Regions from separate parts of the Paenibacillus sp. 203 genome, predicted to be linked through region 2. Evidence: riboswitches for the same ligand, from Rfam matches in the RefSeq annotation. Region 2 holds a riboswitch; the other holds the start of a gene.
The links. Region 2 has a riboswitch for cyclic di-GMP ahead of WA407_RS10375 (glycosyl hydrolase). Riboswitches for the same ligand answer to the same signal wherever they lie in the genome.
Positions count from the first base shown of each region.

Region 1: linked by a shared signal. The riboswitch ahead of WA407_RS17040 (transglutaminase-like domain-containing protein) and the one ahead of WA407_RS10375 (glycosyl hydrolase) in region 2 are both predicted to bind cyclic di-GMP.

Region 1 covers NZ_JAXCHD010000007.1:31,230-37,551, reverse strand. Annotated here, with positions in the region: gene WA407_RS17050 (DUF445 domain-containing protein) at 1-1,050, opposite strand, end outside; gene WA407_RS17045 (helix-turn-helix transcriptional regulator) at 1,587-2,462, shown strand; cyclic di-GMP riboswitch class I at 2,570-2,648, shown strand; cyclic di-GMP riboswitch class I at 2,687-2,768, shown strand; gene WA407_RS17040 (transglutaminase-like domain-containing protein) at 2,877-3,590, shown strand; gene WA407_RS17035 (collagen binding domain-containing protein) at 3,961-6,322, shown strand, end outside.
Region 2 covers NZ_JAXCHD010000004.1:219,936-226,257, reverse strand. Annotated here, with positions in the region: gene WA407_RS10385 (hypothetical protein) at 1-24, opposite strand, end outside; gene WA407_RS10380 (hypothetical protein) at 337-2,634, opposite strand; gene WA407_RS10375 (glycosyl hydrolase) at 2,683-4,257, opposite strand; cyclic di-GMP riboswitch class I at 4,271-4,351, opposite strand; gene WA407_RS10370 (sugar phosphate nucleotidyltransferase) at 4,507-5,883, opposite strand.

The sequences.
Region 1 (6,322 bases), on a different contig from region 2:
TACGATCCACGAGTTGATCTTGTCCAGCAGCTGCGTATTTCTCCATAAATCAGACAGCATTTGATCCAGTAAGGGTACAATGTATGTCGTTACATAATCGGCATCCTCCATATAATCCAGCAGATAGCGGCGCAGCTCTTCGAGCTTCTCGGATATAGCTGCATCACCTTCCCAAGAATCAATAAAGGTGTTTTTCCAATGATTCAGCCCTTCCCTGACCGTATCTTTGGCTGCCAGGCGGATCAGCTGCGTGTTGATACCTTCCAAGACGGCCTGACGACGCGGATGTCCTTCATCTTGAAGCTCCGCTACGCGGTCCAGCAAAAAGTGACGAATCATCTCGCCCATACGCTCCTCATTCAAATAGCCAAGGAAGGCGTTCAGGGCAAACTGCATAAGCCCGCTGACCTGCAAGCCACTAACAGCCTGCATCCCCAGAGTGCCAAGAGCAACCCCGGTGTCTGACCGCAGTAGCCAGGACTCCGTCTGCTCCAGCGCATAATCCAACGCCCGTTGGTCATACTTCCGCTCGCCAGCTTGCCGGGCGAGTGCCTCTAGCAATGGCCCTATATCGAATTCAGTCGCCTGTCGCTTAATCCCGGTTGTGATGACCGGGGCCAGCTCTGCCAGTGGAAGCGAACGAACAAGTTGCTTGACAAGGACATCTATGAAAGTGACCGCTTCGGGCGTACGTATTCCTTTTTCCACATTTTTCAGTACCAGCTCAGCCAGTCTAATCTCGGCAATTTTAGATGCAATACTTTCTTTATGAAGCAAATTGTTCTCGACCGTGTTAACCAAGGCATCGGTCAGCTTGCCCCGATTTTTGGGGAGAAGCGCTGTATGTGGAATCGGAATGCCCAGCGGATGACGGAATAACGCGGTTACGGCAAACCAGTCTGCCAATCCTCCAACAAGTCCGGCTTCAAAAGATCCAGCCAAAAGACGGGCCCAGCCAAATTGTTGAAAAGGTAACGTAGCAGCAAAGCCTGCTCCCATCATCACAAGTGACCAAGCTGCTGCGGTTTTTGTGTTTTTCGTTTTTCCCATCCTGTAGTCCTCCAAACTGACTGTAAAATTTGTTTCATTACTTCTGTAGTACCATCATATCATTGCCTGTACAGATACCAAAGGTCACTGTACTCTCTTGCGAACAAATTGCATGATATTCAAAATTTTCACATTTTCTTAAATTAAGTTCGCATAACCACACTTATCCATACATTTTCGTGAACAAAATCTCCACAATAAAGCTATAACTATTTTCTAGCAAAATGAGCCCTTTGAATCATTTTGTCGAAATATGGTCCCATTTTTCCCGATACCGAAAGGATATATAACTCAGAAAGTGGAATTGCAAGACTATGGTATATTCATTGAAGAAACTAATTTTCCCCAGCCTCATCCTTTTCAAATAGGTACTTTATGTTATATTTGTTATATATTGTTCAGTCCCTAATCGCTACATGAATTACTTTAATGTGATAAAATAACCTTTGTAAATAGGGACTCCGGTTCTAAAAGGATATTCGTAAAACAAACTACAATTATCTTACTAAAATTGTTTTTTTGTAAAGGAATTGGATATGACAACAAACCAAAAAAATGCCCAGTATGTCTGGAGTGAAGATCCAGTTGCAATTATATGTACACCCTCTTCTTTCGCTAAAAAATCCCTCTTCTATATACAGGAAATAGGCTATTTCAAAACAGATGCTTATGTAATGGAACGACAAAAGCTCACCTCTTTTTTGCTCCTTTTCACCCTGTCTGGAAGGGGGGAATTGCAATATCGAGACAAGGATTATATATTGAAACCTCATGATATGCTTTTTATTAATTGTGAAGAATATGTACAGTACAAAACTTCCTGTCAGAAGACATGGGAGTTTATTAGTGTGAATCTACATGGCAATCTTATTGACCATTTCTATGAACAATTCGATAAACACAATAAGCCCGTAATCTCACTAAAGGATTCAAGTGCAGTATTGGACAAGCTGTACACCTTATTACAGGTACAGCCAGAAAGAAGCTTATCCTCTGAACTGCTCTCATCCAGGCTAATCGTTGACTTGTTAACGATTATTTTGCAGTACCCCTACACCAATCCCAACGCGAATTCAGATGGAACCGCAGAGGTGCGCAAGGTAAAGCAATATCTGGATCAATCCTATTGTGAACGGATCACGCTGGATTCACTTGCAGACATGTTCGCTCTAAACAAGTTCAACCTGGCTAAAAACTTTAAAAAACAGATTGGCTTTTCCCCTATTGAGTATCTTATTAATGTTCGTATCACGGCTGCTCAAGGCTGGCTTAAAACTAGTGATGTAGCTATTGTAGACATCGCACAATATGTGGGCATTCCCAACACAAGTCATTTTATCAATCTGTTCAAAGAGCACATTGGAGAAACGCCTCATTCCTATCGCAAAAAATGGGGAAACCGTATAAAATAGGTCTTATGTATAATCTGCAAGCTTGTTTTGTCGATAAATAGCGAAAATTTGAGATTTAAACTTGCCTAATAGAGTACCTAACTGATAGAATAAATATACAAGCTATTCAGGATAAATGGCAAACTTGTCGAAAGACAAGGACGCAAAGCTACAGGGCCTTCTGTATGATGGCAGCCAGCTACCGGTTGAAGTGGCTTTTTGTCGTGCTTTTTTTTCGAAAACTTTATACGAAATGGCAAACCTGTCGAAAGGCAGGGACGCAAAGCTATAGGGCCTTCTATTTATGATGGCAGCCTGGCCACCGAAAGGAAGTTTTTTATGGGGAAAATGATATTTTCCACACTTCTCCTATTTTTCATGCTATCCGCAATACTCTTAAATTCGACAATTTACGCTGCTGATAGTGTTGTATGGTTGGATCAAAACAATGTAAATCATGGGACGGTCAGTGTGCGTTACTCCGTTAAACCTAACATTAAAACCAAGATTTTGGTTACAAAAGATGCGCAAAAATACTCTTATAATCTGACACCCGGAAAGTCCGAAGAAGTATTCCCTCTCCAGATGGGTAATGGGAACTATAGCATCAGTATTTTGGAACAGCTTAATGGTAATCAATATAAAGTGATAGGACAAGATACGATCGAGTTAAAGCTAAACGATAGCAAAGCGGTATACCTCAATTCCGTTCAAAATATTAACTGGAGCGGTACTAATCAAGCGATTCAAAAAGCCCATGAATTAACCCAAGGCGCAACAACGGATCGTGAGAAGCTTCAAAAAATTTATGATTACGTCATTAGTCATATCAAGTACGACTCCAATCAGGCCTTCGCCTTAACGACTGACTATCTACCGCAAATTGATCGTACGTTAAGCTCGCAAAAAGATATTTGCTATGGTTATGCTTCACTGATGGCTGCTATGTTACGAAGTGTAGATGTACCAACCAAGCTGGTTATGGGCAAATCTTCCTACGTGGACACTTACCATGCTTGGAACGAGGTCTACATCGACAATCAATGGGTGGTCGTAGACACTACAGTAGATGCAGCACTGTATAAGGGTAAACAAAAATTCGAAATGATCAAAGATCCCTCCAAATACATTAAAACAAAGCAATATTAATATCAATGTTTTTATTAATATTATTTTAAAAAATTAAAAAATGAAGAAATAGAACTACATTTCTTGTAGAGCCTTGATCACATGATCAAGGCTCTTTTTCTATCCTTGTTGAGAAATTGTTGAGATGTGGCATGTATTCTAGTCCAGAAAGACATTGAGGTCTAACCCATTATCCTAATTTCGGGACTAAAGGAGGTAATATTCATCCCCGAATGTAAATTTCCATAAATTATGAACAAGAAATCAATGCGGCTAACATAGCATCAGATGAATGATTGATGAATATATAAATACAGCCCTCTTGACCTCGAAGGAATAATCATTAGCCGCTAAATAAAAGTATTTTAAGAATAGGAGATTTGTTTACCATATGAGAAAAAAATGGAATACAGCAGTTGTTGCGTTATTGCTCTTTTTGCAATGCTTATTCAGTACAACACAAGCCTATGCACAAAATCCCGACTCTGCTCTGCCAGTGACCCCAGGAACCGATCCGGTTCAGAGTGTGACTAACGATGTATATCCAAAGCCCTCAGAGCCTATTAACATCCCACCTGCTGTCCCGGCTCCAGCCGTTGAGGCAACTGCCAGTTCAACTTCTGAAGTGAGGGCAACTCAGGAAAGTATTTTAACCAAGCTAACCCTCACAGATTCCTCTGGAAGTGTTATTGATGCAGTGTATAATCCCGATAGTCGTATTGATATTGGCTCCGCCATCCATTTAGGGTATGAATGGGAGCTGCCGAACCATACGTATAAAGCTGGAGACACCTTTACCTTTCAATTACCTGAGCAATTTCAAATTTACACAGACATTACATCTCCTCTGACGAATACGGATGGAGAAGTTGGTCATTTCACCGTAGACCGCCAAGGTAAAGTAATTATGACTTTTAATGATTACGTGGAAAGCCACTCTAATGTCAGCGGTAAGCTGGAGGTCAAAACCGATTTTAGCAAACAAATAGAAAAAGGCAGCACACAAGTCATTATTGCGATTCCAATCAAAGGCGGCGAGCAAACGGCTATCGTAAATATTAAGCCTGCAACTGGCCCTACTTTGGAAAAGCAAGGGAAATTCGATGGAAAAAATCGAATTGATTGGACAGTTGACGTAAATAAACAATTGGATTCTATAAAACACGCCGTAGTAACCGACCCAACTCCCCAAGGATTGGAACTAATCAAAGATTCCATCCGGGTATATCATTTGCAAATCAATGTCGACGGAACCACCGTGCTACGGGACACTGTTAGTGCAGATAAGTATACAGTCGAAGCTGATCCGGCCGGGACGGGCTTTAGAATCCGCTTTAACGAGGAGAGTATAAACAGCGCATACCGAATTCAATACTCCACGAACATCACAAGCGAGGATAACCGTTTCTCCAACACGGCTACTTTTTCAGGAGACAATGTGAAGGATCTCTCTGCATCAGCTACTGTTACCGTTAAACGCGGGGATCTTCTAAGCAAAAAAGTAGAGCAATACGATCCAGTCACACAAACAATTTCATGGGCAATCAAATATAATTTTGCCAACAAAAAAATCCCTGCAGCAAAAGCGGTATTGAGTGACCGTTTTAATAACAGCCAACAATTCGTCACAAGCTCACTTAAAGTTTATAAAGGGGATACGCAAGAGGAGCTTCCTGCATCGGAATACAGGGTCACTCCAGTTACTGACGACAACGGTACCAACGGTTTCAATCTACTGTTCAATGCAGATATTGATGCCCCATATACCATCCGTTATCAAACCAAGGCTATAGATCGTGTACTTAAAAATGGTAAAATAACGAACAGTGTAACATCGGACGGAGTAACAAAAGAAACAACCACAGAACTGAAAAGTGTAATTATCACCAAGGGCTATAAGGAACCGAACTATAACACCAAAACAATTCCTTGGATCATTTCCATTAATGCAGATAAATATACAATGGACCAAGTCGTTATCGACGAAGTCTTTCCGAATGGCGGTCTGGCATTATTGCCAAACACATTGAAGATCCAAAGCGCGGATGGAAAAACAACACTAACATCGCCGTCAGACTACGAACTGATCCCTCTTACGCTAGATTATAAAAAAGGGTTCACTATACGTTTTCACAAAAAAATTCAAGACACGTATACAATCAGCTATACAACCACATTTAACAATGAATGGAAAATCGACAAAACCAAACCGGACTTTTGGAATAAAGCCTCTATCACTTGGTTATATAACGGAACAACACAAACCGCGGAGGCCGAAGCTCGATTATGGCCGGATAATATGACCCAGCAAAATGGGGCTAAGTCAGGTAGCTACAATGCCAGTTCCAAACAAATTACATGGGACATTAAAGCCAACTATAACCGCAAAACTCTAAATCATGCTGAAATAAGGGATACATTATTACAGGGCCAAAAACTGGTGCCAGGTTCTGTTAAAGTGTATGATATGACCCTGCTCGGGTGGTGGAATGGCGTACAAAAGGGGGCCGAAGTGCCTTCGAGCCAATATACTCTTGTTTTACCTTCCGCTGCTAACAACAATGAACTGAGCGTCCAGTTTAACCAGTCCATCAACTCTCCTTACTGGATCACTTTCCAAACGACACTGGAAGGAGAGCTTATGGATAAAGAGATTAACAATAACGCTCAGCTTATGGATGGAAAAAATTCAGACTCGGAATGGGCAGCCAAAGTGACTGTGCCTCACGGTGGAGAATACGTGACGAAATCCG
Region 2 (6,322 bases):
CCCTAATTCTGTCTCCTTGTTCATTCAGCACTAACCTCACTTTATTATTCTTGGTCACCGGAAAGAGATTTCCTACAAAACCATGTATGTATAGTCATGAACAAAACTATTATATATGAATACATACCTGCAATGTTGTCGTCTTATGACGAGAATATAAAAGGATTTTCTTATTTTTTTCTTCATTATACGTAAAGTATTGGAAAATCAGAACGATTTTCCAACAAAAAAGAACCTGTCAGGTCCTATTTTCTCCTGATAGGTTCTTTTTTGTTTTATTTCGAAATGATGTTAGGTATTCGTTAACTCAGGTCCTATATACATTCCGATCTGTTATTAAGCGACCTCGGCTGCCTGGGAAACCTGAGTGCCTCCGGTCGCCCGGACTTTGTAGACATAGTGGCCTCCAGCTTTTACTGTGCGGTCTGTATACGTGCTTCCCGCTACTTGCGAGGCAATCACCTGATAGGCCCCGTCGGTCCCGTCAGCACGCAGCACATCATAGGAAGATACGCCTTCTGCCTGAAGCCAATTAATCTTTACCGCCCCATCCTGAACAGAAGCAGCCTTCACCCCTGTTGGGGCTGAAGCTGCGGTCTGATCTGTACTTTTTAATTCCAAAATATATTGTACCGCTTCGCCAGGACCCAGCTTTTCTTCAAAATCAAGGGCAGGAGAAGCCTTGAGCCCTGATATGGAACGCTGTGCCTGACTGTAAGTAGAACCCGCTCCAAAACGTTCACCCGTGTACAAACCGGCTTTCGGCATCGTTACCCGTACACGAACGGTCTGCGGGGTAGCTTCGAAATTCACTAGATTCACCAGCAATTTGTCTGAAGTAGCGCCGCTACCTGCCAGCGGTTTAAGCTTGGACGTATCCACCGCACGAACATAGACCATCTTGTCCTTGGTATCCTCTGGATTCAGCACTGTATACGTCAGAGGTTTTCCATGGGTGGCATAGGCTAAGCTCAAGCGTCTCATGATCTTAACGCGGGTGTCCTGTCCTTGCCCGAACGGATAAATTTCTGTGTTGGCCGGGTTATGACTTTGCAGATCGAAGCCTGTTTTAAACAGCGTATAATCTTTATAAAAAGCAGCGTGCTGGATAAACATATCGGCAAACCCGATTTGCGAACGCATAATCCGATCGAATGCGGCTGCTTGTGGCTGACTAGCCCCGTAATCTGGATTGTCTCGATGCGTATCATTGGTGCCGAACTCTGTGTTCAGCATCTTTTTCGCCAATCCATTGCTCGAACCGCCGAAGGTTTTCAAATTTTGGACGAAGCTGCCCCCGCCCTCTTCATTATACGATTCACCATAGGCGTGTCCATTGGTCAGGTCGGTGACTTCCTCCAGCTGTTTACGTTGCGCCGGGTCCCGTTCCCATCCATCTGGGTCACCGCATTTTTGCGTACCACTGGTTTGATTTTTGCACGCTTTGGTAGAGTACGTTGGCCAGTAGGCCCAGCCCGGTGCTACGGTTTTGAGATGCGGTGCCAATTGCTTGCCTTCTGTATTCAACCACTTGGCCACAGCCAGATTTACCGCCTTGGAGCGATTAAATAAGCCAGGTTCGTTATCTACTTCATAATATTGAAGATAAGAACCGTATTTTTTTACATAATCGCGCAACTTTTGCTTGGCCGTCTCTGGCAGAGAACCATCTTTTTGCAGCTTAATATCACCTGTATATAAATACAAAGCAGACGATTGCATATTATACTGCTTTAACGTTTGATAGTAATCATCCACGTCTGTACATGCCTTGCCCACATTACTGGCACAGGTCACCCTCATGACGTTGCCACTATAAGCAATGCCCAGCCACTTGAGAACGTATGGTAAATGCTTAACTGCACCCTGATCATAATAAAATTCTTTATTGTTCACATTTGTTCCGGTCAGTATATATTTACCGTGTACCGGTTCGGCCGCAGGTGAAGCTAACGTCTCCAAGCTCAAGTCATCCCAAGTCCACCACACATTTTTATCTTCTGCAGAGGAGCAGTATAGGCAGCGCGCTGTCTTTAGCTTGAGTACGTTAACACCGCTTTGCAATTGCTCTTTGGGTATATATAACTCGTAGTTGTTTTTGAAATTAAAAGCACTCCCAGTACCGGATACCCCGGCAATCTGAATAATACCGGACAACTGATGATTTGAAAATACAGCCATTTGCGGGACTGCTTTGCCCGCATCCAAAATCCGAACACGGAATATCATACCATTGGGAGGAATCTGATTCAGCTTATACTGGAGTGTCAGTTCAGGGTTCGTGGACGCATTCAAACCGGGAGGAATATCTCCACTGCTGAGCAATACCGGAACTGTTGTACTCTCTTCTGCTACCGACAACGCTGACAATGCTCCTTTAGCAGACGATTCGGTAGAGGTAGCTGCTGTAGAAATGTCGATATTATCCCTACCGACCATACCTTTGAATTCCGCTGAAGAGTCATCCCTCTGACCCAGCTTCCATACTGGACTGGCAGCCGCTACTTTATCCGTCTGCAATTCTGCGCTTCTTGAAGGCGTGTATATAAACCAAGCGATCATCGCTATAGCTACGACCGCTAATAGTCCAGATAAAACGATTGTATACCTATGGGATAACCATTTTTTTATCATATGATCCACCCTCTCTCCTCATATTTTTAGACCGGGAAAGAGTATCAATCAAGGAAGAAACAAAGCGTTTCCGGGAATCACCGCTTTCGCTTCATGCTGACTTTCCCACATTAGACGTGCCATCGCGTCGCCTTTTTCATCATAGTATTCCACTTTTAAATCTACCATTTTGCCTGCTTCCAAAGTAATACTGCCTTTACGCTCCGTCCAGCTTTGTTTGAACCAGCTGTCAATCACCAACTTGCCGTCTACCCATACGCGAATACCATCATCGGATATCGTTGTGAACGTATAGGTCTCGCTATATTGTGGTTTGATTTTCCCCGTCCAGCGAACCGAGAACTGATCGGCATTCACCTTTGGATCAGCTGCAATGGCGCGCCAGTTGTAGTCCAGCTTGCTATCTGTACGGATCAAAGCAGGACTTCCATTCAAATTCATATTGTTAAAATATTCGCCCTGCAGCCCGTTCACATATACCACATCAGGGACGGAAGGAGGAGTCGGAGCCGGGATAGGCTCACTTTGTCCCTCGTCCGGTAAGGTCGGTACATCTGTCCCAGGTTGTTCGATTGCTGCCAGCCCATTTTTCACATCATCCCGTGTCAAACTCTTCGAATCATTCATATAATCCTGTATTTGGTTTGTTGTGTTATTCTCGGTCAGCATCTTGCCCCAAGTCATGGAGTATACCCATTTAGGCTGAGCCTGCAACACCTCAGAACTAGGCATCTCACCGTGCTCCCCAATAGCAATCGGCTTATTCCGTGCCAGCCCGAGCAGACCTTCGTAATGACTTTGCTTAAAATCATTGTTGTAAATGTCTACTGCCAAAATGTCCACTTTGTCATCCCCCGGGTATTTCGGGGTATACGGGACGGTATACGAATTGGGCGCATTCGGACTCCATACCCACAGCAGATTGTTCAATTGATGTGTGTTTGTAAAACGGTCGTACATGATATTCCATAGCTGATTAAAATTAGTTTTGTTTCCCCACCAGAACCAGTCACCATTCATTTCGTGGTAAGGTCTCCACAAAACCGGAACCCCTGCATCACGAAGCTGCTTTAATGATACAGCGACCTTATCCAGATCGGCAATGAGGAGGTTATACTGCGTAGTACCTGGGGTCACGTATTTGTTGAACTCTGCCTGACTTACTTTCGCCTGTACATTGGCCCAAGTCAGTGGCCTACCCGGTAGCGCTTCATGAAAAGTCATCGTCACAATACCACCGGATCTGCTCCAACGGATAGCACTATCGACGACATTTTTACGTTGTGCTGCTTCTGTAGTGTCGGATTGACCAGAGATGGCACCCATCTCATAGCCGTGCAGACCAACATATGCCTGACTGATTTTTTGGACCTTGTTACTTAATTCATCCGGACTTTCCAAATAATCATGCTGACCGGTGACTATTTTTTTCCCTGAGATGTTGAGTAAATAATTGTATAGTTCACGGGCCTGAGTAGAAGCGTCCGAATTAACAGGTTGTAATGAAGCGGCATTCGCCACAGACAGAGAATCACCAAAACCGACGGGCAACAATGAAAAAAGCATAACAACGGGGAGTACATGACGTATCAGTCGATACAGAGGAATAAAATAGAATCTCACTTTCGCTCTTCCTTTCGGTAGCCAGGCTGCCATCCTTGTAGAAGGCCCTTTAGCTTTGCGTACCTGCCTTTCGACAGGGCTGCGTTTATCGTTGGAAGGAGTTTGGATTCCTTCTTACCCTAAGTATCGACTTTTTTTTACCAAAATTTAATAGGTCATGTTCATGAATTTACAGGTTTTCGCCCAATTTCGACAGTTCGGGCTATGAATTTTCATGAATTCGTCTTTTTTTCGTTTTTACGAAAACAATTATGAGATAAATTGGTGACGGGAAATTTCATTCCAATCCATACAAAAGCGTACAATATCCTCTTCAACCAATTCAGAACCAGTCTGCACCTCAATAAAATCCACATCGGTCACAGCCAAAATGCTATGCTTCGTTCCTTCAGGAATGCGAACTACATCACCAGCTTTTACTTTGTGCAGCTTCTCATTCAAAATAATTTCCGCCTCACCACTAATAATGGTCCAAATTTCACTCCGTTTGAAATGAAGCTGATAGCTGATATTTTTGCCTTTCCGTACGCGGATTCGTTTGGTCAATACCTCGTTACCCTCGTCATATTTGACATAATCCACAACCCGATACTGCCCCCAACGACGTTCTTCATACATTGGACGCTGATCATGAGCCTTGAGCACTTCCTTAATGCGAGGACTTTCAGCCTTATTGGTCACAAGAATACCATCCGGGCTAGCAGCTACAATCAGATCATTCGTTCCAATGATCGCCACAGGAATGTCTAACTCGTTAATAAGACTCGTATTGACGCAATCCTCCGTTACTACACCTCTGCCCACTTGTTGATTAGACATTTCTTCTGTGAGCGTATTCCAGGTGCCCAAATCCTTCCAAAAACCATCATACGGAAGAACTACGATATCCTTTTCCTTCTCGACTACTTCATAGTCAAAGCTGATTTTTTCCAGAGATGCGTATTGCTTTTGCATTTCTTCATAATTCAGCGGCAAACCCTTGGATGCCAAGATATCCAGCAAATAACTTAATTTGAATGCAAAAACCCCGCAGTTCCATAGAGCATTGCGTTCAATCAGACGCTCCGCCTGCTCCCGGTCGGGTTTCTCTTGAAAATGGCTCACTTCGCGGTAGCCAGTGCTACCTTGGGTGGCATCGTTTTTCGGAATAATGTAACCATATTTCTCTGAAGGATAGGAAGGGACAACCCCGATTAAAGCAAGCTTGCCTTCACTCTCCTGGAGTGTATGTTCCAGCTGGGCTACGGAAGCGAAGAAAGCATCCTCAACATAAGGATCTACAGGCAATATAGCTATAATTTCATCAGGGGAAACACCAGCAATGGAATATAGATAAGTCGCTGTCAGCGCAATCGCAGGAAAGGTGTCTCTGCGTTCCGGCTCAACAATGATGCGCGTATTCGGCCCGACCTGACTCTGGATCATTTCGACCTGTGCTCTCCCTGTCGCAATAAACGAGGATTCTGATAATCCGTTGTCTCCCAATTGTCTCCATACCCGCTGTACCATGGATTCCGAAATCCCCTCCGGGCTCTCCAGTACCTTCAAAAATTGTTTGGAACGGGAATCGTTGGACAAAGGCCATAATCTTTTACCGGAACCACCAGACAAAAGTACGAGCTTCATAACTCTCCACTTCCTCTCTATATTGGTTGGATGATCGTTCTGAATGATGAGTTGACTACCCGCTACGGACTGGATTTGATCTTACGATCGCTGTTGCCGTGGGATTCTTTGGATTGTATAAGACATTTAAATGTAAGAATACCACATCAAAGGCGAACGCTCCGCTTCTCCAGATTCAAATCCATCCCTGCGCTACTCAAAAATGCATCATACCCGATCATACCTTGTGGTGCAAAAGGCACGACCGGACATTATTAAGTCCGGTCAGCCTGTAAAATGTTCGAGAACTCAGAGCTTGCCCGCTGTGCTTGCAAGCTTCAAGTAATCGAGGTTTCGTAACGCCTTGCCCAGATTGCCTTCGGCAACCGCAATGGCGTACTTGATCGGAAGGAGCGGCTTCAACCGCGCCGCTCCTTCCGATACGCCCTTCCTACTCCCC